Myxococcus xanthus: one gene and its partner. The protein of the gene in region 2 interacts with the protein of the main gene of each other region in a pairwise test. Links are inferred from orthologs where the notes say so. Each region holds a gene or a part of one and is shown on either strand. Other genes may lie near its edges.

Region 1 (5,380 bases), 5.7 Mb from region 2 along the record:
GGGCGGGAACTTGTACGCCACCGCCCAGCGGGGGCTCTTGGAGACCTGGCCCAGGCGCTTGCGCTGGTCCTCGTCATCGACCTTCACCACCATGCCGTCCACCTCGAAGGGCAGCTCGTGGCGGCCCTTGAGGGAGGCGTCATAGGCCTCGCGCACGCCCTCCAGGCCCTCGGCGCGGCGGTACTGGTTGATGGGCAGGCCCAGCGTCTTGAGGTACTCCAGCTTCTCGATGTGCGTCTTGAAGACAGGCACGCCATCGCCGGGGACGCATTCGTAGAGGAACACGGAGAGGGGCCGGGCGGCCGTCATCCGCGGGTCCAACTGGCGCAGGCTGCCGGCGGCGGCGTTGCGCGGGTTGGCGAAGAGCGGCTCGCCTTCCTCCTCGCGCTTCTCGTTGAGCTTCTGGAAGTCCTTCTTGCGGATGAAGACCTCGCCGCGGACCTCCAGCACGTCCGGCACCTTCACGCCGTCCTGGGGGAACAGCGACATGGGCAGGCTGCGGATGGTGCGCAGGTTGCCGGTGACGTCCTCGCCGGTGGTGCCGTCGCCCCGGGTGGCGCCCTGGACGAACGCGCCCTTCTCGTACCGCAACGCGATGGCGAGTCCGTCCAGCTTGGGCTCGCAGACGTAGGTGATGCCCGGCAGGCCCACCAGCTTGCGGATGCGCTCGTCGAACTCGATGAGGCCCTGGTCCTCGAAGATGTTGGCCAGCGAGAGCATGGGCGCCCGGTGCACCACCTCGCCGAACTCCTCGGCCGCCGCGCCGCCCACGCGCTGGGTGGGCGAATCCGGCGTCTGGAGGCTCGGATGCTTCGCCTCCAGGTCCTGTAGCTCGCGCATCAACTTGTCGTATTGCGCGTCGCTGACCTCGGGCGAGTCGAGGACGTAGTAACGGTAGTTGTGGTGCGCCAGCTCACGGTGGAGCTCACGGGCTCGGGCTGCGGCTTTCTGGAAGTCGTCCACGGTTCGCGGTCCTTACTCCAAAACACGGCGCGGCGGCGCGTGCCTCGAAAGGCGGCCACTCTACGGTTCCCGACTGACAAGGTCGGTCGTCGTCTCCGCGTGAACCCCGCCCTGAGGGGAAGCGGACCTGGAGGGTCCGGTGTTGTCGCTGGCAGTGGCGTTGTCCGCGCGCCGACCCGCCGGGTCCTCAAGTCCGGGGCAGGGGACTCCAGAAGGCCCGCACGGCCGACTGGAAATGGGGCCCCGGGGGCGCGTGTTGCTCAGCTGGAAGCGTTGCAACCGTGGCCCTCAAGATGCCTTGACAGGCCAGGAGGGGGTCAATAACGTCCCTCGCGGTTCATGGCGCAGGCGTATCCGACGGCGCCGACTCTTCTCCCAACCACAAGGCTCACGCCCGCGCAGTCCCTTCCTGGGATTCCGGCGGGGCCGTCCTCCTGGAAGGTGCTTCCGAGGGCAGCGCGGACATCTCCCCCCGCCATTTCACCCGTCCGAGTCCTCGGGCGCTTCATTCCTCCCAAGCGTTACAGACATGCGTAAAGCCCGTACTTCGAGAGAGAAGGCTGCCGACACCGATGTCGCCGTCGAGGCCGACACGGAGAAGCCACGCCGCAAGCGCGCCGCGAAGACGGTGGAGCGGGACGAGGCTGAGAAGCCCGCCCCGCGCGCTCGCCGCAGCGCCGCCCGCCGCGACGAAGAGTCCGGCGCCGAGGTCGAGGAGGCCCCCGCCGAGCCGCCCCGTCCGGTGCTCACCCCCATCTCCCGCCCGGTGCGGGACGACGACCTCCAGGAGGCTCGCATCTCCGGCGAGTCCGAAGAGCCGGCCGCCTCCCTGCCGCCTGCTCCGGAGCCCCCTGAGACTCCCGCCATCACGGAAGTCACCCGGGACGGCGAGCCCATGCAGGTCATCAAGCTCAATGACCTGAAGCGGATGAAAATCACGGACCTCTCGAAGATGGCCCACGACGTGGGCATCGAGGGGTACCAGGGACTGAAGAAGCAGGACCTCATCTTCGCGCTGCTGGGCGGCATCGCCGACAAGCGCTTCGAGGTCCACGCGGAGGGCGTGCTGGAGCTGCTCAGCGACGGCTTCGGCTTCCTGCGCAGCGCGGACAGCGACTACCAGCCCAGCCCGGACGACATCTACGTGTCCCCGTCGCAGGTGCGCCGCTTCAACCTGCGCCCTGGCGACACGGTGACGGGCCCCATCCGCCAGCCCCGCGAGGGCGAGCGCTTCTTCGCGCTCCAGAAGGTGGACAAGGTCAACTTCACGGACCCGATGTCGGACGCGGCGCGCGAGCGCATCCTGTTCGACAACCTCACGCCGCTCTATCCGACGCGCAAGCTCAAGCTGGAGCATGAGTCGTCGGAGATGACCACGCGCATCATCGACATGTTCTGCCCCATCGGCCTGGGCCAGCGCTGCCTCATCGTGGCGCCGCCGAAGGCCGGTAAGACGGTGCTGCTGCAGAACATCGCGCACGCCATCAGCCGCAACCACCCGGACGTGTACCTCATCGTGCTGCTCGTGGACGAGCGCCCGGAAGAGGTGACGGACATGGAGCGCAGCGTGCGCGGCGAGGTGGTCTCCTCCACCTTCGACGAGCCCGCCACGCGCCACGTGCAGGTGGCGGAGATGGTCATCGACAAGGCCAAGCGCCTGGTCGAGCAGAAGTACGACGTCTGCATCCTGCTGGACTCCATCACCCGTCTGGCGCGCGCCTACAACACGGTGGTGCCCGCGTCCGGCAAGATTCTGTCCGGCGGCGTGGACGCCAACGCGCTCCACAAGCCCAAGCGCTTCTTCGGCGCCGCGCGCAACATCGAAGAGGGGGGCTCGCTGACCATCATCGGCACCGCGCTCATCGACACCGGCAGCCGTATGGACGAAGTCATCTTCGAGGAGTTCAAGGGCACGGGTAACTCCGAAATCGTCCTGGACCGGAAGCTGATGGAGAAGCGCATCTTCCCGACGCTGGACATCAACAAGTCCGGTACGCGCAAGGAGGAGCTGCTGCTCGGTCCGGGCGACCTGGTGCGCATCACCGCCCTGCGGCAGGTGCTCCACCCGTTCACCCCCATCGACGCGATGGAGTTCGTGCTCAAACACATGCGGCCCACCGCGTCGAATGCGGACTTCCTCGGGTCGATGAACCGGTAGAGATTGTCTGAGCAAGGAGTGTCCATTGCTCAGACACGGACGTTTCCGCCTGCTCACCCTCGTGCTGGGGGTGACGCTGGGCGGTGGTGGAGTGGGGTGTGACGGTTTGGGAGACCTGCCGCTGGGGGACGTGCCCCCGGTGCTGTCCGACCAGACGTGTTACACGGACGACGACTGCGTGGCCAACGCGTGCTGTGGGCTGGGAACCGCCGTCACGCACGCGGACGAAGGTCCGACCTGCCGCGCCCCCTGTACCAGTGGCTGCCCGGAGGGTTCCATCGACTGTGGGCGTTGCATCCCCACCTGCCGTGAAGCGCGCTGCGCCGCCGCCTGCCAGTAGGGCTCAGGCGGCGGGCGGCTGACGTTCAGCGGGCAGCGGGCCGGGCGTGGCCAGGGCCACCGCGGGCGCGGGCTGGGCCTTGAGCCTCGCGTAGTCGAAGCACGCCACCAGGACGGACGCCACGGGCACCGCGAAGAGGGCGCCCATCAGCCCGAAGAGCCGCTCTCCGGCGATGAGGGAGAAGGCGACGATGACGGGGTGCAGGTGCGCCGCCTGCCCCATGATTTTGGGGTTGAGGAAGTACGCCTCCAGGGCGTGGATGCCGATGATCCACGCCAGAATCGCCAGCCCCTTCTGGAAGCCGTCCGCCAGCGCGATGAGGACGATGGGCACCGAGCTGAGGATGGTGCCGAAAATCGGGATGAGGCTGAAGAAGGTGGCGATGGTCGCCAGCAGGAACGCGAACTTCACGCCGAACAGCAGCAGCCCCATGAACGTCAGGATGCCGTTGACGATGCAGATGGTGACCTGCCCGCGCACCACGCCGGACAGCGAGCGGTCGATGCGCTCCAGGAGTTGCCGCGCGTCGGTGGCGTACTCCGGCGGAATCAGTGTGCCGAAGTAGTGGCGGATGGCGTGCGCGTCGATGGAGAAGAACGCGGCCACCATCAGCACGAAGAAGAGCATGAAGACGCCCGCGGCCACGCTGGTGACGATGCTGCGGGACACGTTGACGATGTCGCCCAGGTTCTCCTGCACCAGGATGGACACGCGCTTCACCGCGTCCCCCAGGAACTGCTCCAAATCCAGCGCGAAGCCGAAGGTTCCGTTGCTGCTCCCCGCGTCCGCGCCCTCCAGCGCGCGGTTGGAGAGCGCCACCGGAATGCCTCGCGTGCTGAGCCACGTCTCCGCGCGCTGCGCGAGCTCCTGGACGTGCTCCGGGGTGAGCGTGTTGGCGAACGTCACCGCCTCACGGCTGACGCGTGACAGCTCGCGGTAGAGCTGCGGCGCCAGCGCGACGATGAAGAGGTACACGCCCACGAAGAAGCCGGCGTAGATGAGCAGAAGCGCCGCCCAGCGCGGCACCGGACGGCCGGCCACCTTCACCCGGGAGATGCGTCCCACCAGCGGCTGCACCAGATAGGCGATGAGCGCGGCGCCCGCGAAGGGCATCACCACCGAGCGGAAGGCCAACAGGACCAGCGCCATGCTCAGCCACAGCACTCCCAGGAGGAGCAGGCGCTTGCGTCGGTTGGCGGAGGCGGTGGAGTCCGAAGGCTGCTGCGACATGCGGTCTGGCTTACGGCAGTGCCTTCCCGGTGACAAGGGCTGCCACGTGAGTGCCCCGCCCCCGTCCCGGGAGGGGATGGTGCCCGTTCAACATTTCACCGGGCCACCCGGCGGCGGCTCAGGCGCTGGGCACCTGGAAGGCACCGAGCTTCGACTGGAGCCGCTCCAGGCAGTCGCGCATGTGCTTGCGTTTGACCCGGCCCTGGGTGGACTCGCCCAGGCCCAGCATCTGCTCGGTGAGCCAGCGGCTGAGGAACAGCAGGGGCAGCCGGTCGCCCGGCACCAGGCCCCGTTCCAGGTAACGCTTGTTGCGCATGTAGTCGTCGTAGGCGTCCGTTTCGCGCGCCAGCTCCCACTGCGCCAGCCGGAACGCCTCCGTGTAGACGGCTCGGGACGGCCGTGGCCGTGGCTCCGTGAAGAGCGGCGCGAAGTGGCCACCGGTGTCCAGGTCCAGCTCCTCGACGGGCGGTGGCCACTGCTGCAGGTCCTTGTGCAGCAGCTTCGCCACCTCTTCCAGGAGGTGCTCCAGCAGGGAAACCGGTTTGAGGTCGAAGAGGTGGTCCCAGCGCGACGCCATGGCTTCTTCTCTACCTCAAATGCCGGAGTCGGCCGTACCCGCGTCGGTGCCGCCGTCGTCCGTGCCCAGGCCCTGGCAGCAGGCGGGCACCTGCGCGAAGTAGAGCGCCGAC
Region 2 (5,353 bases):
TGGCTTTGCCGGCCTGAAACGCGAAGGCCCCCAGCCCGGAATGAAGCGGGCAGGGGGCCAGGGGCGTGAAGCCGGTGGTGACGTCAGGCGGTGAGCTTGCTGGGCTCGGCGCGTTCCTCGCCGAAGTCGCCGATGAGGTACTTGCCGGAGAAGCAGGCGGTGCAGAAGGTGCTGCGCTCCGGGTCGCCCACCGCGCGGCCCAGGCCTTCCTGGGAGATGTAGCCGAGCGAGTCCGCCGTCACGTACGTGGCAATCTCCTCCAGGCTGTGCGTCGCGGCGATGAGCTCCTGACGGCTCGGCGTGTCGATGCCGTAGTAGCAGGGCCACTTCGTGGGCGGCGAGGAGATGCGCAGGTGCACCTCCACCGCGCCCGCCGCCTTGATCATCTTCACGATTTTGCGGCTCGTGGTGCCGCGGACGATGGAGTCGTCCACCACCACCACGCGCTTGCCCTTGAGCACCTGCCGCACCGCGGACAGCTTCAGCTTCACGCCGAAGTGGCGGATGGACTGCTGCGGCTCGATGAAGGTGCGGCCCACGTAGTGGCTGCGGATGAGGCCCACGTCGTAGGGGATGCCGCTGGCCTGCGCGAAGCCGATGGCCGCCGGCACGCCCGAGTCCGGCACCGCGATGACCAGGTCCGCGGAGGGCGCGGGCTGCTCCTTCGCGAGCTGACGGCCCATTTCCTTGCGCACTTCGTACACGTTGCTGCCGAACAGCGTGGAGTCCGGCCGCGCGAAGTACACGTGCTCGAAGATGCAGCGCGCCTGACGCGGCGGCTCCGCGAAGGGCTTGCTGGTGCGCATCAGCCCGTTCTCGATGACGAGCAGCTCGCCCGGCTCCAGCTCGCGCACGATTTCCGCCTCGATGAGGTCCAGCGCGGTCGACTCGCTGGCCAGCACGTAGGCGCCTTCCTTCATCCGTCCCAGCACCAGCGGCCGGATGCCGTGCGGGTCCCGCACCGCGACGAGCTTGTTCTCCGTGAGCACCAGGAGGCTGTAGGCGCCCGTCACCTTGCGCAGCGCCTCCACGAGCTTCTGCTCGAAGGTCGCCTGCTTGGAGCGCGCCAGCAGGTGCAGGATGACTTCCGTGTCCGCGTCGGACTGGAAGATGGCGCCGTCGGCCTCGAGCTGCTGCTTCAGCTCGGCCGCGTTCACCAGGTTGCCGTTGTGCGCGATGGCGCACTGCCCGCCCGCGTACTGCACGAAGAGCGGCTGGGCGTTCTTGAGGGCGCTGCCTCCAGCGGTGGAGTAGCGCACATGGCCGATGGCCGCCTGCCCAGGCAGGTCGGCGAGCACCGGCGCATCGAAGATGTCGGCAACGAGTCCCATCTGCCGGTGAGCGCGAAGCCCCATCCCGTCAGAGGCGACAATGCCCGCGGACTCCTGCCCCCGGTGCTGGAGGGCGTGCAGTCCCAGGTACGTCAGGTTGGAGGCCTCAGCGTGCCCCACGATTCCGAAGATGCCGCACATGGCGCGCTGCCTTACTCCTTTCAAGCGGTGAGCGGAACAGGAACGCATGCCTCTCTGGTGGGTATTCCACCCGACGCCAGAGTCGTTTCATGTGGGCAGTCAGGCGTCCCAAAGTCCAGGCCCTGGGGGTAGTCTGGCTCGCGCATGGCATCCTCGCGACTGGCCCGCTGGCGTTCCCTGTTTCCCCTGGTGTTGCTTACCGTGGGGGCCGCGTATTCGCTGGCGTCCTGGAACTGGTGTGGCAGTTGGGCCGAGCGCGCGCCAGTCCTTGTGTCACAGGTTCATGGCGAAGGGCCGCTGCGCGCGGGCGCGGCGAAGGTGGCGCTCGCGCCGCCTTTCCCAGTGGTGGTGGCCGGTTATACGCCGCCACGGCCCGAGGCGGACCAGGCCGACGTGCCGCTCTACGCGCGCGCGGTGGTGCTGGAGGCAGGAGGGACACAGGTGGGGCTGGTGTCGTTGGACCTGCTCCTCGTTCCGGACGTGCTGGCCACGCGGGTGCGTGAGCGCGCGCGGGCCTCGGGGCTGGAGGATGTGCTGGTCCTGGCCACGCACACGCATTCGTCGTTGGGCGGGTATGACTCGCGGTGGGTGGCCCAGCTGTCCGGCACCGGGCGCTACCGGGAAGACGTGGTGGATGCCATCACCACGGCGGCGGGTGACGCACTGGCCCAGGCGGCCGCGTCGCTCGCCCCGGTGTCGCTGGAGGTCGGCGAGGCGCGGCAGCAGAAGTTCGTCATCTCCCGCAGCGGTGGCGAGAAGCCGGATGGCGTCCTGACGCGCGCGGTGTTCCGGGGGCAGGAGGGACCGGTGGCGGAGCTGCTGCTCTTCGCCGCGCACCCGACGATGGTGCCGCGTCGCCGCGCCTACGTCGACCCTGACTACCCCGGCCGGCTCAGCGCGCTGCGCGAGGAGGCGGGCAGCGGCGTGACGCTGTTGCTGCAGGGCGCGGGGGGCAATGCGACGGTGGCGTACTCGGAAGGGCAGGGGCTGGAGCGGGTGTCGGGCTTCGCGCATGCCCTGGCGGAGCTGGCCGGCGATGCGCCCTTGTCACCCGTGGGGGAGACAGTGCGGCTGTCCCTGGCGCGCGCCGATGCGGCCATGCCACGTCCGGACGCTTCGCGGCTGGTGCCGGCGCTGACGCGGGCGGCGGGGGACAACCTGCTGTGTGAATCCGCGCCGCGTCTGGCGGAGGTGGGCGCGCTGATGCTGGGGCCGCTGAAGCTGGTGGCGGTGCCGGGTGAGCCCAGCGTGGCCGCGGGCGTGGAGTTGCTGCGGCGGACCGGTGCCACGGGCGTGTTGGGCCTGGCGGATGGTTACGTGGGCTACGTGGAGACAGCGGCGAACGTGCAGGGGGGACTGGGGGAGTCCAGGCGCCAGTACTTCGGGCCCGCGCTGCTGGAGCGGCTGAGCGTGGCGGCGGAGTTCGTGGCCGGGGCGGCGGGCTTCACGCCTTGAGGCGGCCGGGCGCCGCGGAGGACTTTCCGCGGCGCGGCCGGCTCGAGGCTGGCTAGAACTTCTCGAACTTGGAGTCCTTCTTGCGCTTCTTGAACAGGAGCGCGGTGCGGCCCAGCAGCTGCGCGAGCTCCGCCTGGGCGCCCTCGGCGATGCGCGCCGCGGCTTCCTGGCGCGTCTCCGGGCCCTCGTTGATTTTCACCTTGATGAGCTCGTGGTCCTGCAGCGCCTGCTCGATGGCGGCGATGACACCCTCGGTGACGCCGGCCTGACCGACGATGACCACCGGCTCCAGGTGGTGTCCTAGCGCGCGCAGATGGCGGCGTTGCTTCCCAGTGAGCGGCACGTTCCTTCTCTCCTTCGTGGTTTCGGGTGGAGCCTCCTGGGCCCCACCGTCGGGGGGCGCACCCTACTTCTTCTGCGACGCCATGCGGATCTCTCGCTGCGCGTCGATGTGGTCCGGCTGAAGCTCCACGGTGCGCTTGAAGTGCTTGAGCGAGCCCTGGGTGTCGCCACTCAGCTTGGCGATGACGCCCAGGAAGTAGTGCGCGGGGGCGCAGCGCTCGTTGCGTTTGATGGCGTTCAGGATTTCCCGGAAGGCTTCGGGCTGGGCGGCCTTCTTGTCCGCCGCCGTGAAGAAGCGCGCGTAGCCACGCCACGCGTAGAACTCCGCTTCCTCCGGGTTCAGCTTGATGGCCTCGTCCAGCATCTTCACGGCGTCCGGGAACTTGCGCGCCTTCACCAGGATGCAGGACTTCTGGAACAGCTCCTCCGCCATGAGGATGCCGTTGATGTCCACCCCGTCTCCGCTGCCGCCGCTCTTGAGTTCCTCGATGTAGCTGGCGCGGCTGTTGTCGTCGGAGAGGGTGCGGTAGGCGTCGCCGATATACGCGAAGACCTCCGCCTTCAGTTTCTCCAGCTCCGGCGGCGCCCCCTGCGGGAGCGTGTCCGGGTGGTAGAGCTTGGCCAGGCGGAAGTACGCGATCTTCACCGCGCTGGCGTTCGTCTGCTCCGTCAGCCCGAGCCGCTGGAAGTGGTTCTGCTGCTTCATCGCCATCGTGAGCTGGCGCAGGGCGGGAATCTCTTCAGCACCCGGTGCATTCGCGGGCGTCGCCGCGGCGGCGGGAGCGGCTGGACGCTGCGCGCCCTGTGCGGACAGGGACGGCGGCGGACGGGGCTGGGCGCCGGGCCCGGCGACCGGGGGACGCGCGGCGGTGGCGCCGGGGCCGGCGGCTGGGGCCGTGCCCACCGGGCGTGGGGCGGTGGCACCGGGGCCGGCGATGGGCGGGCGCGCGGCGGTGGCACCGGGGCCGGCGACGGGTGGGGGCGCGGCGGTGGCACCGGGGCCGGCGGTTGGGACCGTGCCCGCGGGGCGCGGGGCACCTGGACCTGCCGCGGGCGTTGCTCCTGCCACGGGGCGTTGGGGCACGGCGCCGGTGGCGTGCGCCACCCCGGCGGGCTGCGGACCTCCCGCGACGTTCGGAGCGGCTCCAGCGGGACGCTGTTGCGCGGAGGCATTCGCGTGTGCGGCCCCCGGGGGCTGCGGACCTCCCGCGACATTCGGTCCGGCTCCGACGGGACGCTGCGCACCTGCGGCGTGCGGGGCCCCCGTGGCCTGTGGGCCCACATCCTGCGCCGTCCTGGCCAGTCCGGCGAACGACACCGAGTCCAGCTCCTTGAGCAGGAACGCGAGCCGCAGCAGGTGGTCCGAGTCCTGCGCGAAGTCCGCCAGCAACTGCGCGACCGAGCGCACGCCGTCGATGACCGTGAGCGCGCGGACCTCATGCGGCGTGAGGCGCAGCTCGCTCGCGGCCACGACGCCACCCGACTTCATGATGGGAAGCTGGAGCACCGGGGCCAGCCGGCGCTTGAGGTCCGCGGAGGAAATCCGGCGCACCGTGTCGCTCAGCACGGCCCAGCGGTGGCCCAGCGGCATCGCCTTGTGCGAGGGCAGGTCCTTCAGCTCGAAGGTGAACGTCCCGGTCTCAGCCCGCAGGCCCCTGGAGAGAATGCCGCCCGCGCGCTGCGCCAGGATGGCGAAGGCGGTGGCCGGTTGGAGCAGCCCCAGACCGAAGAGCGCCGTGAGCAGGTCTCCGCCAAAGCGCTCCAGCGCGAGCTCGGCCTGCTGAAGCTGCTCGGGCGTGAGCAGCCGCGCCGCGACCAGTGACGGCCCGAGCGCTTCTTCGGGATGGGACGAGTCGACGAACTCCGGGTTGCCCTTGCGGAAGTGAATCTGGACGACGCGGTCCGCCAGCGTCAGTGACAGCAGCCCCGTCTGCTCCCGCCCGGCGATGCGGCCATAGAGGCGGATGGGGGAGAGCTGCTCGAACTGGCCGAGGGCCGGAATCTCCGGTGCTGCGTCATCGCCCTCCACCGCGGGCACCGCCACGGGGGCGGACGCCGGGGCCGGGCTCGCGGGGGGCGCGCTC

What was found. The genes of interacting proteins can lie anywhere in the genome.
Region 1: the proteins of yhbY (region 2) and rho interact in binary tests that used the Escherichia coli proteins (3 or more experiments, as listed by UniProt). The link is inferred for Myxococcus xanthus from one-to-one orthologs.

Annotation. Positions count from the first base shown.
Region 1 is NZ_CP017174.1:7,070,862-7,076,241, reverse strand. Bases 866-3,806 are described here. They hold rho (transcription termination factor Rho), read left to right. Parts: upstream 866-1,492; coding sequence 1,493-3,121; downstream 3,122-3,806. Other genes in these bases: BHS09_RS28950 (AI-2E family transporter), read right to left, coding at 3,465-3,806; BHS09_RS28955 (hypothetical protein), read left to right, coding at 3,147-3,461; ligA (NAD-dependent DNA ligase LigA), read right to left, coding at 866-963. Also shown: more of ligA, read right to left, coding at 1-865; more of BHS09_RS28950, read right to left, coding at 3,807-4,691; BHS09_RS28945 (hypothetical protein), read right to left, coding at 4,810-5,268; BHS09_RS28940 (hypothetical protein), read right to left, coding at 5,284-5,380. UniProt on the Escherichia coli protein: Facilitates transcription termination by a mechanism that involves Rho binding to the nascent RNA, activation of Rho's RNA-dependent ATPase activity, and release of the mRNA from the DNA template.
Region 2 is NZ_CP017174.1:1,353,100-1,358,452, forward strand. What follows is about bases 1,626-4,539. They hold yhbY (ribosome assembly RNA-binding protein YhbY), read right to left. Parts: upstream 3,271-4,539; coding sequence 2,980-3,270; downstream 1,626-2,979. Other genes in these bases: BHS09_RS05790 (neutral/alkaline non-lysosomal ceramidase N-terminal domain-containing protein), read left to right, coding at 1,626-2,927; BHS09_RS05800 (DnaJ domain-containing protein), read right to left, coding at 3,334-4,539. In the rest of the region: BHS09_RS05780 (RluA family pseudouridine synthase), read left to right, coding at 1-17; purF (amidophosphoribosyltransferase), read right to left, coding at 84-1,472; more of BHS09_RS05790, read left to right, coding at 1,617-1,625; more of BHS09_RS05800, read right to left, coding at 4,540-5,353.